Regions from separate parts of the Arsenicicoccus dermatophilus genome, predicted to be linked through region 2. Evidence: riboswitches for the same ligand, from Rfam matches in the RefSeq annotation. Region 2 holds a riboswitch; each other region holds the start of a gene.
What was found. A riboswitch is a leader RNA that binds a small molecule or an ion and turns the genes downstream of it on or off. The one in region 2 is predicted to bind thiamine pyrophosphate.

Region 1: it holds a riboswitch for thiamine pyrophosphate, as region 2 does, so the genes downstream of both, thiC (phosphomethylpyrimidine synthase ThiC) here and MM438_RS14520 (ECF transporter S component) in region 2, are expected to answer to the same signal.
Region 3: it holds a riboswitch for thiamine pyrophosphate, as region 2 does, so the genes downstream of both, thiM (hydroxyethylthiazole kinase) here and MM438_RS14520 (ECF transporter S component) in region 2, are expected to answer to the same signal.

What each region holds. Positions count from the first base shown of each region.
Region 1 covers NZ_JAKZHU010000001.1:2,526,741-2,531,322, reverse strand. The annotation lists gene MM438_RS11655 (YflT domain-containing protein) at 1-204, shown strand, start outside; gene thiC (phosphomethylpyrimidine synthase ThiC) at 207-1,961, opposite strand; TPP riboswitch at 2,044-2,155, opposite strand; gene MM438_RS11645 (hypothetical protein) at 2,315-3,139, shown strand; gene MM438_RS11640 (class F sortase) at 3,136-3,741, shown strand; gene MM438_RS11635 (aminopeptidase P family protein) at 4,203-4,582, opposite strand, start outside.
Region 2 covers NZ_JAKZHU010000003.1:10,992-15,573, reverse strand. The annotation lists gene MM438_RS14535 (FtsX-like permease family protein) at 1-1,375, shown strand, start outside; gene MM438_RS14530 (NUDIX hydrolase) at 1,395-1,871, shown strand; gene MM438_RS14525 (DUF4235 domain-containing protein) at 1,920-2,234, opposite strand; TPP riboswitch at 2,272-2,377, shown strand; gene MM438_RS14520 (ECF transporter S component) at 2,423-3,085, shown strand; gene MM438_RS14515 (ABC transporter ATP-binding protein) at 3,082-4,582, shown strand, end outside.
Region 3 covers NZ_JAKZHU010000001.1:431,132-435,713, reverse strand. The annotation lists gene MM438_RS02085 (MFS transporter) at 1-1,025, opposite strand, end outside; gene MM438_RS02080 (LppX_LprAFG lipoprotein) at 1,015-1,710, opposite strand; TPP riboswitch at 1,770-1,862, shown strand; gene thiM (hydroxyethylthiazole kinase) at 1,852-2,661, shown strand; gene thiE (thiamine phosphate synthase) at 2,658-3,311, shown strand; partial or broken gene thiD (bifunctional hydroxymethylpyrimidine kinase/phosphomethylpyrimidine kinase) at 3,308-4,132, shown strand; gene tenA (thiaminase II) at 4,134-4,582, shown strand, end outside.

The DNA.
Region 1 (4,582 bases), on a different contig from region 2:
CCCCCGCAGCAGGTGGGGTCGACGATGGGCATGCCGGTGCAGCCCCCCCACGCGCAGCAGGTGGACTCCACCATGGGGATGCCGGTGCACCGGTCCCAGGCCCAGCAGGCACCGACCCAGCAGGTGCCGGCCCCGCCCGTCGACCCCGACCGATCCGACGAGGTCGCCTGGAGCGACGAGCAGGGCGGCGCCACCCGCCGCTGAGGTCAGCGGATCTCGGGCATCCCGAGGTCGGCCGCGTGCCGGTCGCGGATGTCCTGGCTGATCCGCATCGAGCAGAACTTCGGCCCGCACATCGAGCAGAACCTCGCGTCCTTGGCGGGCTCAGCCGGCAGCGTCTCGTCGTGGAAGCTGCGGGCGGTGTCCGGGTCGAGGGAGAGCTCGAACTGGTCGTTCCACCGGAACTCGAAGCGGGCCTTGGACAGCGCGTCGTCCCGCACCCGGGCGCCGGGGTGGCCCTTGGCGAGGTCGGCGCTGTGGGCGGCGAGCTTGTAGGTGATCACGCCCGTCTTGACGTCGTCGCGGTCGGGCAGCCCCAGGTGCTCCTTGGGCGTGACGTAGCAGAGCATGGCGGTGCCGTGCATCGCGATGGTGGCCGCGCCGATCGCCGAGGTGATGTGGTCGTAGCCCGGCGCGATGTCGGTGGCCAGCGGCCCGAGGGTGTAGAACGGCGCCCCGTCGCACCACTCCTGCTGCAGGCGGACGTTCTCCTCCACCAGGTGCAGCGGCACGTGCCCGGGGCCCTCGACCATCACCTGCACGTCGTACGCCCAGGCCCGCCTGGTCAGGTCGGCGAGGGTGCGCAGCTCGGCGAGCTGGGCCTCGTCGTTGGCGTCCGCGACCGAGCCGGGACGCAGCCCGTCGCCGAGGGAGAAGGCCACGTCGTACTGCGCGAAGATCTCGCACAGCTCGTCGAAGTGGGTGTAGAGGAAGTTCTCCTCGTCGTGGGCCATGCACCAGCCGGCCAGGATCGAGCCGCCGCGCGACACGATGCCGGTGACCCGACGGGCGGTCAGCGGGACGTAGTCCTTGAGCACGCCCGCGTGGATCGTCATGTAGTCCACGCCCTGCTCGCACTGCTCGATCACGGTGTCGCGGAAGATCTCCCAGGTGAGCTCCTCGGCGATGCCGCCGACCTTCTCCAGGGCGTGATACATCGGCACGGTGCCGATCGGGACGGGGGAGTTGCGCACGATCCACTCGCGGGTCGTGTGGATGTCGTCGCCGGTCGACAGGTCCATCACCGTGTCGGCGCCCCAGCGGGTGGCCCAGGTGAGCTTGTCGACCTCCTCGGCGATCGAGCTGGTGATCGCCGAGTTGCCGATGTTGGCGTTGACCTTGACCAGGAAGGCCCGCCCGATGATCATCGGCTCGGACTCGGGGTGGTTGACGTTGGCGGGGATGATCCCGCGGCCGGCGGCGACCTCGGAGCGGACGAGCTCGACGTCGCAGGCCTCGCGCAGCGCGACATACCGCATCTCCGGGGTGATCACCCCTCGCCGGGCGTAGGCCATCTGCGTCACGCGCTGGCCGGCCTTGGCGCGCAAGGGCTCTCGTCGCGCCCCGCGCCACTCCTGGGAGGACGCACCACGGCGTACGGCGGCGCGTCCGTCGTCCGCCAGGTCGCGGCTGCGACCGGGATAGGTCTCGACGTCGCCGCGGGCCGCGATCCACTCGTGCCGCACCGGCGCGAGGCCCTCGGCCGGGTCGGAGCCGGGCCCCTCGGTGCAGTAGACCCGGACCGGCTCGTTGGGCACCGGGCCGGACGCGGACGGGCTGTCGTCGAGGCGGATCTCGGTGAACGGCACGCCCACGCCGTCGGGACCGTCGACGAGCACCCGACGGCGGCGCCGGTGGGTGATGTGGTGCCCGCAGTCGGTGTTGCCCTCGGCGAGAGCAGGGTCCGCGCCCTGGTCGGCGGGATCGACGGCAGGAGCAGTGGACTGGATCAGGTCGGTCATGGTCGGCCCTGTCGGTGACGACCCGGGCGGATCGGCCAGGGGCCCCGGCAGCCGCAGACGGTGCCGTGAGAGTGCTCGAGCCGCACGTCGTCTCCGAGGATCCCTGCGCCGGCATGACCCGGATCAGGTGGTGACGGTCGGGGCGGCTGCAGCCCCCTCTCAGCCCGATGCCTCGGACTCCCGCTCTGGACGCCGCCACCGTAGCAAAGCGAGCCAGGAACCGCAGGGCGGACAATCGTGATGAAGTGGTCATCTCGGGCTATGGAACGGCGTGTCGAGTGTCTCCTAGGGTGGTCGAGCAGGCGCCATCCCCCTGCACTCCACCCTGGCCCACGAGGCCGACCAGAAGGCTCATGATGACCACCACGCTCCTGGGTCGTCGTGTCGCGTCCGCGGCTCTGACGATCGCCTGCCTGTCGCTCCCGCTCGCCCCCTCGGCCCTCGCCGACCCCGACCCGACGGCGACCCCCACCCCCACCCCGACGGCTCCGGTCGAGACCTCCGTGCCCGGTGCCACCACGACACCTGCACCGTCGAGCTCGGACAGCGCCACCCCGACGGCGACCACGACCCCGGCGCCGACGACCGTGCCCGAGCAGCCCACCGGCACCCCGACCGCCACCGCCTCGCCGACCCCCACGGTCACCCCCACCGGGAGCCCCACGGAGCACCCGACGGCGACCGGCACCGCGAGCCCGGCCCCCACGTCCACGCCGACGGGGACCTCGCCGACCACCCCGACCGCCTCGCCCAGCGCGAGCGCGAGCGCCTCCGGCAATCCGAGCCAATGGGACGGGGAGGTCCCCGTCGAGGGGATCCCCGGTCTCGGCGACCTGCCCGTCACCCCGCTGAAGCGCGGCCTGCGCCTGGTGCCCGGGTGCCGCTCGCTGACGATCACCAACCCCGCGGGCAACCCGCTGGTGGGGGTCGCCTACGGCGGCCCGGACGAGGCAGACCTCGACGGCATCGTGGCCCTCGCACCCGGCGCCACCGTCAAGGTCACCACGACGCGCAGCGAGCTCGTGGTCGTGGCCTCCGACGGCAACGGCATCAGCTTCATCGACGGCGGACCGATCGACCAGGTCTGCGACGCCGGCCACGCCCCCCTCAAGCGGCCGACGGTGCAGCCCGGCCGCAAGGGTGCCCACGGCGCGCCCGTCTTCAACTCCGGCCGATGAGGACCACGCGCACCCTGCGGTCCCTCGCCGGCGCCGCGGTCCTGGCCGCAGCCCTCACCGCGTGCTCCGGCTCGGGCCCGGGGGCCGGGGCCGGAGCGACGACCACCTCGGCCACGCCCACGTCGGGGCCCTCGAGCCTGCCGCGCTGGGCGACCTCGGCCGCCTCGCCCGCGGCGGCCGCCCAGAAGGCCGCGGCCGGCAACGGCCGGCTCGCCATACCCTCGCTGGGGGTCGACGCCCCCGTCCTGTCCTGCGGGACGGAGAAGGGCGTCGTCGAGCCGCCTGCCGACGTCCGGGCCACCTGCCTGTGGACCGGTGGCATGGATCTCGAGGCGGCGCAGGGGACCTCGGTGATCGTGGGGCACTCGACGCGCAGCCAGAAGAGCGTCGGTGCCCTGGAGCGCATCGCCCAGCTGCACCCCGGTGACCAGGTCACCGTGGGCGGCCGCACCTGGAAGGTCGCCGAGGTGCTGCCCAAGGCGGACAAGTACGACCTGCCGACGTGGGTCACCGCACGCACCGGCACGCGCTCGCTGGCGCTCATCACCTGCACGACCACGAGCAACGTGCTCAACGACATCGTGCGGCTGACGCCGGCCTGATCCGCACCGAGACGCCGGGCCCCGCCGACCAGCCGTCGGCCGGGGTCCGGGGTCCGGGGCCGAGATGGAGCCCGTCATACCTCGTGGCCACCAGGGGCACCTCACCTGCCTGGAGTCACGCCATGTCACTGTTGTGACTGCACTTTCGCTGCCGAACGCTCGCCGGCTCGCAGAGGGGCCGCATGGGTTCCCGCACGTTCGCAGACGTAGGGGGAGCAGCTCGATCCTCGTCAGTCGCGGTGCAGATCTGATGTGCTGTCGCTGGGGTGTGGCGGGCGTGCTGTGCCTGCTCGGCGCCGCCGGGCTGGTGGTGCTGGCGACCCGCGGGCCGGCCGCCTGCATACCTGGTCGCACGCCCGGGTGAGCCGCGCTTCCGGAGCCTGCAGGACAGACGTGTGGAGCCGCGCTCCCGGACGGGGCGCGGCTCCACGGCGGTCGTCAGGCCCGCGGCCTGGTCGGGCTCAGGGGCGGCCGCGCTCCTGCACCTGCGCGATCCACCGCTCGACGTCCTCGATCGTGCGGGGCATCGCGGCGGAGAGGTTGTCGCAGCCGTCCTCGGTCACCAGCACGTCGTCCTCGATGCGCACGCCGATGCCGCGCAGCTCGTCGGGCACCAGCTCGTCGTCGGCCTTGAAGTAGAGCCCAGGTTCGACCGTCAAGATCATCCCGGGGACGAGCTCGGCGTCCATGTAGTCCTCGCGCAGCGCCTGCTGGCAGTCGTGGACGTCCATGCCGAGGTGGTGGGAGGTGCCGTGGACCATCCAACGACGGTGGTACTGGCCGTGCTCGGGGTCGAGGGTCTGCTCGACGTCGACGCCCTCGGGCAGCAGGCCCCACTCGT
Region 2 (4,582 bases):
GGTCGCGGCGCTCGCGCCGGCCCGCGCGGCGACCCGGGTGACCCCGCTCGCGGCGCTGCGGCCGCAGCCGGCCTCCCGGGGGCGCCGGGTCGCCCGCACCCGCCTGGTCCTGGGGGCCCTCGGGGCGGTGGCCGGGACCGTGCTGCTCGTCCTCGGCGCCCGGGCCCACTCGATGGCCCTCGGCGTGCCCGGCGGCCTGGTGTCCTTCGTCGGGATCATGCTGCTCGCGCCGGTGGTGGTGCCGGCCCTGGCGGCGCTCGTGGGCGGCCTACCCGCTCGTCTCTGGGGAGTGCCCGGCGCGCTCGCGGTCGACAACTCCCGGCGCAACCCGGCCCGCGCGGCCGCCACCGCCTCCGCCCTGCTCGTCGGCGTCACCCTGATCACCACGACCACCGTCGCCGCCGCGTCGGCCACCCGGTCCGGCAACGAGGCGCTGGACCGCCGCTACCCGGTCGACGCGACGGTGCAGGCGGCCAAGGGACTCACCACCGCCGACCTGGCCACCGTCCGGCGCAGCCGCGTGGTCGAGCAGGCCGCCCTGGTCACGAGGCTGCACCCCACCCTGTCGATCGCCGGCCGCGACCCGCAGGCCGAGGACGTCACCGGCATCACCCCCGAGGCCGTGCAGGTCTCCCGCCGCGCCCCGAGCCTGGCGGGGCTCGACGACGGGACCGTCCTGCTCACCCCGCAGACGGGCGCCCGCACCGGCGACCGGGTGCGGCTCACCCAGGGCGGCCGCACGCTCGAGCTGCGTGCCCACGTCAGCGACGAGCACCCCTCGACCCCCGTCGTCACCGGCGCCACCGCCCGGCGCCTGGACCCCGCCGCCCCCGCTGTCGCCTGGGTCCGGCTCGTCCCCACCTCGGACGCCGCCGCCACCGCCGAGCGGCTCGCCACCGACACCGCGCAGATCCCGGGCAGCCAGACCGCCTCGGTCGCCGGCCAGCGCGCCGAGCTGCAGCGGGTCATGGACACCACGCTGACGGTGGTGACCGGGCTGCTGGCCTTCTCGGTGCTCATCGCCCTCGTCGGCATCGGCAACACCCTCGGGCTGTCCGTCCTGGAGCGCACCCAGGAGTCCGGCCTGCTGCGTGCCCTCGGGCTCGAGCGACGCCAGCTGCGCGCCATGCTCGGCCTGGAGGCGCTCACCCTCGCGGGCGTCGGCACCCTCGTCGGGCTGGCCCTCGGGGTGGGCTACGGGGTGGCCGCGGCCCACGCCGCGCTCGGCGGCGACCTGACCGTGGCGATCGACGTCCCCTGGGCCCGCCTCGCCCTGGTCGCCGGGGTCGCCCTGGCCGCAGGATGGGCCGCGTCCGTCATACCGGCTCACCGGGCCGCCCGGGTGAGTCCCTCGGCAGCCCTCGCGGCCGACTGACCCGACCTAGGCTGACGCCATGCCTCGCACCAGCGCCGGACTGCTGCCCTATCGCCACACCGCCGACGGGCTCGAGGTCCTGGTCGGCCACATGGGTGGCCCCTTCTGGGCGCGCAAGGACGCCGGCGCCTGGTCGATCGTCAAGGGCGAGGTGGAGCCCGGGGAGACCGACCTGGAGGCCGTGGCCCGCCGCGAGGTCGCCGAGGAGCTCGGGGTGCCCGCCCCGCCCGGCCCCTGGCTCGACCTCGGCCAGGTCCGCCAGTCCGGCGGCAAGGTCGTCCAGGCGTATGCCGTGGCCGCGCCCGACCTCGCGCTGGTGTCCTGCACCGAGGTCGAGATGGAGTGGCCGCGCGGGTCCGGCCGGGTCATCCGCTTCCCCGAGCTCGACCGGGCCGAGTGGCTGACCCTCCCGGCCGCCCGCGAGCGCCTGGTCGCCGGGCAGCGACCGCTGCTGGACCTGCTGCAGGACCGCCTCGGGCAAGGTCCCCAGGCATGAGCGAGGCCCGCCCCCACGACGGGGAGCGGGCCTCGGACGTGCCTGCGGTCAGGCGCGGTTGCTGCTGATGTCGGCCTGGGCCTGGAGGTCGACCTCACCGATGTCCTTGCTCTGACGCTTCACCGCGGCGACGTAGCCCTTGGCGGTCTGGCGCTGGGCGACGAGGCGGGCGACGCCCATGACGACGCCGGACAGCGCCGCGAAGGCGAGCGCTTCCTTCCAGTCGACCTCGGGGTTGGTGGGGTCGGAGGGAGCCTCCTTGCCCGTGGCCTTCTGCCAGCTGGTGTTGACGATCTTGTTGGCGACGACACCGGCGAGCGCGGCGGCCCCGGTGCCGATGAGCTTCCAGAGGTTAGGTCCCATGCGTTGAGTCTCACACGTCCTTGCGGTTATCGTCACCTTTCCACGACAGGGGAGCGCACGCAGCGCTGAGAGTGCGGATCGGTCCGCAGACCCTCGAACCTGCTCCGGCTAGCACCGGCGAAGGGAGTCGAGCTTCTCGAGGTGCTCCGGCGCCTCTCCCTCTTGGCAGCGACCAGGAGATCTCTCGTATGGCGACCACCACCCGCCCCACCGACGCGACGGGCACCCGCTCGACGTGGTCCGTCCTCGCCCGCCGCCCCCTCACGGGCTGGCGCGGCATCGACCTCGTCGTCGGCGCCGTCCTCGCCGTGGCCATGGGCGTGGCCTTCTGGGCCTGGGACAACTCGCTCTACCACCTCGTCGAGGGGCCCGCCGCGGTCTATGCGCCGATCGGCTCGCTCGTGCTCGGAGTCTGGCTGCTGCCCGCGGTGGCCGGTGCCCTGCTGGTCCGGCGGCCGGGGGCGGCGCTCTACGTCGAGCTGATCGCCGCGACCGTGGAGACGCTGCTCGGCAACAAGTGGGCCGCGCTGGTGATGCTGTCCGCGCTGCTGCAGGGCCTGGGCGTGGAGCTCGCGATGGCGGTGTGGCGCTGGCGCCGCTTCGACCTGCTCACGGCCGTGCTCGGTGGCGTCCTGGCGGCCGTCCTGGAGATCTGCTGCTACGAGTGGTGGCAGTACGTCCCGCAGCTCGCGCCGGTCCACAAGCTCGTCTACCTCGCCCTCGGGATGATCTCCGGCGCGGTGATCGCCGGTCTCGGAGCCGGCGCGCTGGTCCGGGCGCTGGCGCGGTCCGGCGCGGTCGACGCCTTCCCGCCCGCCCAGGAGGCCCGCGAGGCGCGACGCACCGCATGAGCGGCGGGGCCGCCGTCGCGACGCGGGACCTGACCTGGCTGCCGCACGGCCTGGACGCGCCGGTCCTGGACCGGGTGTCCCTGCAGGTGGCGCCGGGGGAGCGGGTGCTGCTCGCGGGTGCGTCGGGCTCGGGCAAGTCCACGCTGCTGCGCGCGCTGGCGGGGGTGCTGGAGGAGACCGGCGGCGGGGCGCTGACCGGGTCGGTCCAGGTGACCGACGGTGCCGTGGCTCCCGGCCTGGTCGAGGGCATGGCCGGCACCGGTGCGGCCGCTGCGCCGCCGCCGGCGCAGGCCGGGCTGCTGCTGCAGGACCCCGCCGACGCCGTCGTCGCCCGCACCGTCGGCCGCGACGTGGCCTTCGGCCCGGAGTGCGCCGGGGCGCCGCGCCCCGAGATCTGGCAGCGGGTGCGGTCGGCGCTGCGGGCGGTCGGGTTCCCGTATGCCGAGGACCACGAGACCCGCGCCCTGTCCGGGGGCGAGGCCCAGCGGCTGGCGCTCGCGGGCGTGCTCGCCCTGCGCCCCGGCCTGCTCCTGCTCGACGAACCCTGCTCGATGCTCGACCCCTGCGCCGCCGCCGAGGTGCGGGCGGCCGTGGCCGAGGCGGTGGCCACCTCGGGCGCCACGCTCGTCGTCGTGGAGCACCGCCTGGCCCCCTGGACCGACCTGTGCGAGCGGCTCGTGGTGCTGGGCGACCGGGGTCAGGTGGTCGCGGACGGGCCGCTCGCGGCGACGCTGGCCGCGCAGGCCGAGCACCTGACGCGTCTCGGGCTGTGGGTGCCCGGCGCCCCGGCACCCACGCCGGCGGCGGTGGAACTCCCGCTGGTCACGCCCGTCCGCCCCGCCGGCCTCGAGGTCGAGGTCGCCGAGCACGAGCGCCAGACCCAGCCGGGACTCGCCTCCTGGCAGGTCGAGCGCCTGCCGGTGGTGGTGCTGGAGGACGTCGAGCTGGCCGCCTCGCCCGGTGAGCTCGTCGCGCTGACCGGCGCCTCCGGGGCGGGCAAGTCCACCCTGCTCGCGCTCGCCGCAGGCCTCGACGAGCCCACGCGCGGCCTGGCCCGCCTCGACGGGGTCGACGGCCCGCCGAACGCTGCTGACGGCCCCGACCTCGCCGCCGTCGTCGGCTGGGTCCCGCAGCGCCCCGAGCTGCCCCTCGTCGCCCGCACCGTGCTGGACGAGGCCCAGGTCACCGCCCGCGCCCTGGGCCAGGACCTCGATGCCGTCGAGCGCCGCGCCCGTGCCCTGCTCGCCGTGGTCGGGCTGACCGACCGCCTCGACGCCGACCCGCACCACCTGTCCGGCGGCGAGCAGCGCCGCCTCGGGCTGGTCGCCGCCCTGGTCCACGGCCCCGGCGTGCTCCTGCTGGACGAGCCCACCGTCGGGCAGGACCGGCAGACCTGGGCCGCCGTGACCGGGCTCGCGCACGCCGCCGCCCGCGCCGGCACCACCGTCGTGGCCGCCACCCACGACCGGCTCCTCGTCGGCGGCGCCACCCGCGAGG
Region 3 (4,582 bases), on a different contig from region 2:
GCGCCCAGCGGCAGCAGCCACAGGCCCTGCGGGCCGACGACCTGCACGGCTGGGTCGGCGGTCGCGAAGGTCAGCACCAGGCAGCCCAGCGCGCCCGCGACCAGCAGCGCCGCGAGCAGGTCGACCTGGCTCAGCACCGGGGCCCAGCCGCGCCAGGACAGGCCCAGCCAGACCAGGAGCAGGACCGCGGCTCCGGCGCCGAGCGGGGTGGCGAGACGAGCCCGGGACCCGAGCGGCAGGTAGCCCCACCCCCAGGTGAGGTGGGTGACCAGGACCTCCGGCGCCCACAGCGCCAGGAGCAGGGCGGACAGGGCGATCCCGAGGACCAGCTGCCGTATGCCGGCAGGAAGCGCCCGACCACCACGACGTGGGGACGAGGCACCCGGGGTCGCCCGCGCAGGGGCCGGCCCGTCCAGGGCGACGGACCGCGCCGCGGGGCCCGGACGGCTCAGCGCGGCCACCGCGCACCACAGCGCCGCGGCCAGGGCTGCGTTGAGCCAGAACACGTCTCGCCAGGTGCCGACCGCGAGCACGGCTGCGCCGAGGAGCGGCCCCACCACGGAGCCGAGCTCCTGCACCGCGCCGACCACGCCGAGCGGCACCCCGCGCCGGGCGGGGGGCCAGCCGTCCGCGACGAGCGCCAGCGTGGCCGGCACCAGGCCGCCGCCGCCGAGACCCTGCAGGACCCGGCCACCCACGAGGACCGGCAGCTCGGTCGCGAGCGCGGTCACCACCGACCCGACGAGGAAGACCACGAGCAGCGCCCGCAGGACGCGGGCCCGGTCGACGAGGTCGGCGAGCCGCCCGACGAGGGGCAGCACGGCGACGTAGCCGAGCAGGAAGCCGCTGATGATGGGGGTCGCCCGCTGCATCGCGTCGATGCCGAGACCGACCCCGGCCATCATGTCGGGCAGGGCGAGGACCACGACATAGGTGTCGGCGGCCGCCAGCAGCACCGCGAAGGAAGCGGCCGCCAGCAGGCCACCCGGGTGGGTGCCGCCGACCCCGCGCGCGTCAGGGGGCACGAACGGTGACCTGCTCGCCATAGCCGTCGAGGCGGACGTCGTACCGGCTCGTGGCGCCGGTCGCGGGGAAGAACGGGCCGGTGACAGTCACCGAGCGGACCCGGTCGTCGTCGCCGACCTGGAAGGAGACGGGGAAGGTCGCCCCGCGCTGCCCTGCCGCGAGCACGTCGACGACCTGGTCGCCGGGCAGGGTCCCGGTGATCGTCTGCACCTCGGCGCTGCCGTCGCGCTTCCTGTCACCCAGCGCGGGCGACTGCACCGCGCCGAGCAGCGAAGAGATTCCTTTGTCGGGCGAGAGCAGGTCGGCCGGGTCAGGGGCGCCGTAGTCCGCGGCCCGGGCCGGCACGTAGGACCGGGTGAAGGGCAGGCGCAGGCGCAGCGTCCCACCGACGGACACCACGTCAACGGTGCCGGACAGGCCGCGGGCGCGCACGGTCAGGGAGCCCTGGAAGGCCGGCTGGTGGGTCACCACCCCCTTGGCGGCGGTGACCCCCTCGGCCTTGGCCGGGAAGTCCGGCGAGGAGAGGTCCACCCGCACCGAGGGGCTCGCGTCGAGCGTTCTGCGAGCGGCGGCGAGCCGGTCGGCCGCGCTGCGCGCGGGCTTGTCCGGGGCGCCGCCGCACGCCGACGCCCCGGCGACCAGCAACCCGCTCAGCAGCAGGGCGCCCACCTTGGTCCAGGTCATCTCAGGTCCCCTCCCGTGCCTCCCCCCGACCGTATCCGACCGAGGGTGGGCTAGGGTGCGACCACGACGCGGGGTGCCCCTCGAGGGCTGAGATCACACCCGTCGAACCTGATCTGGCCAGCACTGGCGAAGGGACGTCGCATGGCCGAGCACACCCCGGTCTCACCCCGGCAGGTCGGCGAGGCGGTGCAGCGCCTGCGCGAGGGCAGCCCCCTCGTCCAGAGCCTGACCAACATCGTGGTCGCGCAGTGGACGGCCAACGTCCTGCTCGCCGCAGGAGCGGCCCCCGCGATGGTGGACAACCCGCACGAGGCGGGCCTGTTCGCCCAGGTGGCGGGCGGCGTCCTGGTCAACACGGGCACGCCGTACGACGACACGACGGCGGCCATGCGCGCCGCCGTCCAGGGCGCCGCGCAGACGGGCACCCCCTGGGTCCTCGACCCCGTGGCGGCGGGCGGGCTGCCGTGGCGCACGCAGGTCGCGAGCGAGCTGATCGGGGTGCACGCCCCGGCGATCGTGCGCGGCAACGCCTCGGAGGTCTCCGGACTGCTCGGCGGGCTCGGCGGCCGGGGCGTGGACTCCGCCGCCCGGCCCGAGGAGGTGCTCGAGCAGGCGCGGTCCCTGGCCCGCGACCACGGCACCGTGGTCGCCGTGAGCGGGCCGGTCGACCACCTCACCGACGGCGAACGCCTGGTCCGCGTCGCCAACGGCCACGAGCTGATGACCCGGGTCACCGGGGTCGGGTGCGCGCTGGGCGCCCTGATGGCGGGCTTCGCCGCGGTCTGCGAGGACCGGCTCGTCGCCGCGACCGCTGCCACGGCCCTGCTGTGCGTGGCGGCCGAGCGGGCTGCCGCGGCCACCCGCGGCCCCGGCAGCTTCGCGGTGGCCCTGCTCGACGAGCTGGCCCTGGTCACCCCCGACGAGGTGGCCGAGGCGGTGCGGCTGTCATGACCCGGCCGCCGCTCGACCTCACCGTCTATCTCGTCACCGACACCGTCATGGCGGGCGGCGCCGGCCGGGTCGCGCCTCTCGTCCGAGCCGCCGTCGACGGGGGTGCCACGGTCGTGCAGGTGCGCGACCCCGAGGCAGACGACGACACCTTCCTGCGGATCTCCCGCGAGGTCGTCGCCGCGCTGGTCGGCACCGGAGTGCCCGTCCTGCTCAACGACCGGGTGCACCTCGTCCGGCCTGCCGGGGCCCACGGCGCCCACGTCGGCCAGGGCGACCTCGACCCGGTGCGCACCCGCGAGCTCCTCGGCCCGGACGCCCTGCTCGGCCTGTCCTGCCAGACCGTCGAGCACGTCGAGGCGGCTCGGGCGCTGCCCGACGGCACCCTGGACTACCTCGGTCTCGGGCCGGTCTGGGACCAGACGACCAAGCCGGACGCCGCCATACCGTCCGGACCCGCCGGGATCGCCCGGCTCGCCGCCGCGAGTCCCTGGCCCACCGTCGCCATCGGCGGCATCAGCGCCGACCGCATCGGCGAGCTGCCCGCCACCGGCGTCGCCGGCGCCGCCGTCGTCAGCGCCGTCTGCGCCGCCCCCGACCCCCGGGCCGCCGCGACCCTGCTGCGCACCCGCTGGAAGGACGCCCCACGATGACTCCCCCACCCAAGGTCCTGTCGATCGCCGGCTCCGATCCCTCGGGCGGCGCCGGGATCCAGGCCGACCTCAAGACCTTCAGCGCCCTCGGGGCCTACGGCACGTGCGTGATCACCGCCCTGACGGCTTAGTCGACCCAGGGCGTGACCGGCGTCCACCCGGTGCCCGCGAGCTTCGTCACCGAGCAGCTCGACACCCTCCTCGCCGACGTCGCCGTGGACGCCGTCAAGATCGGGATGCTCGCCGACGCCTCGGTGACCGCCGCGGTCCGCGCCTGCCTGGAGCAGCTGCGGGCGCACGAGGGTGGCACCGAGCTGCCGATCGTCCTCGACCCGGTCATGGTCGCCACCAGCGGCGACCGGCTCCTCGCCGACGACGCCGTCGCCGCCGTGCGAGACCTGGTGCCGCTCGCCGGGATCATCACTCCCAACATCCCTGAGGCCGCCGTGCTCCTCGGCTGCGAGCCGGCCGGACACGTGGACGAGATGCTCGACCAGGCGCGGCGACTCGTCGACGCGGGCGCGCGGCGCGTCTACCTCAAGGGCGGACACCTGGACGAGGGCGATCGGGCGACCGACGTGTATGCCGACGCCGACACCTGCGTCGCGGGGTGGAGCGAGCGGGTCGACACCCGCAACACCCACGGCACGGGCTGCACCCTGTCCTCCGCGCTGGCGGCCCTGCGACCGCAGCGCCCCGACTGGACGACCACGGTCACCGACGCCAAGCGCTGGCTCACCGATGCCCTCCACCGCGCCGACGAGCTGCAGGTCGGCCACGGCCACGGACCGGTCCACCACTTCCACGCCACCTGGAGCTGAGATGACCTTCACCCTCGACACCTGGGAGCGCTCGCGCGCCATCCGCACGGCGATCGACGAGCTGCCCTTCGTGCGCGGGCTCGGCGACGGCACCCTGGACCGCGAGCGCTTCACCTACTACATGGCCCAGGACGCGCTCTACCTCGCGGACTACGCCCGGGTCCTGGCGACCCTCGCCGGGCAGGCGACCGACCCGGACGACACGACCTTCTGGGCCGACTCGGCACGCACCGCGGTCGCCGTCGAGCGCGAGCTCCACGGCGCCCACGTCCAGGACTTCGCCGCGGTCACCCGCTCCCCCACCTGCCTGGCCTACACGTCCTACCTCGCGTCGCTGACGACGCAGGGCTCGTATGCCGTCGCGGTGGCCGGGGTGCTGCCCTGCTACTGGATCTACCAGGACGTGGGGGACGCGCTGCTGCGGAGCGCCGGCGACCTCACCACCCACGC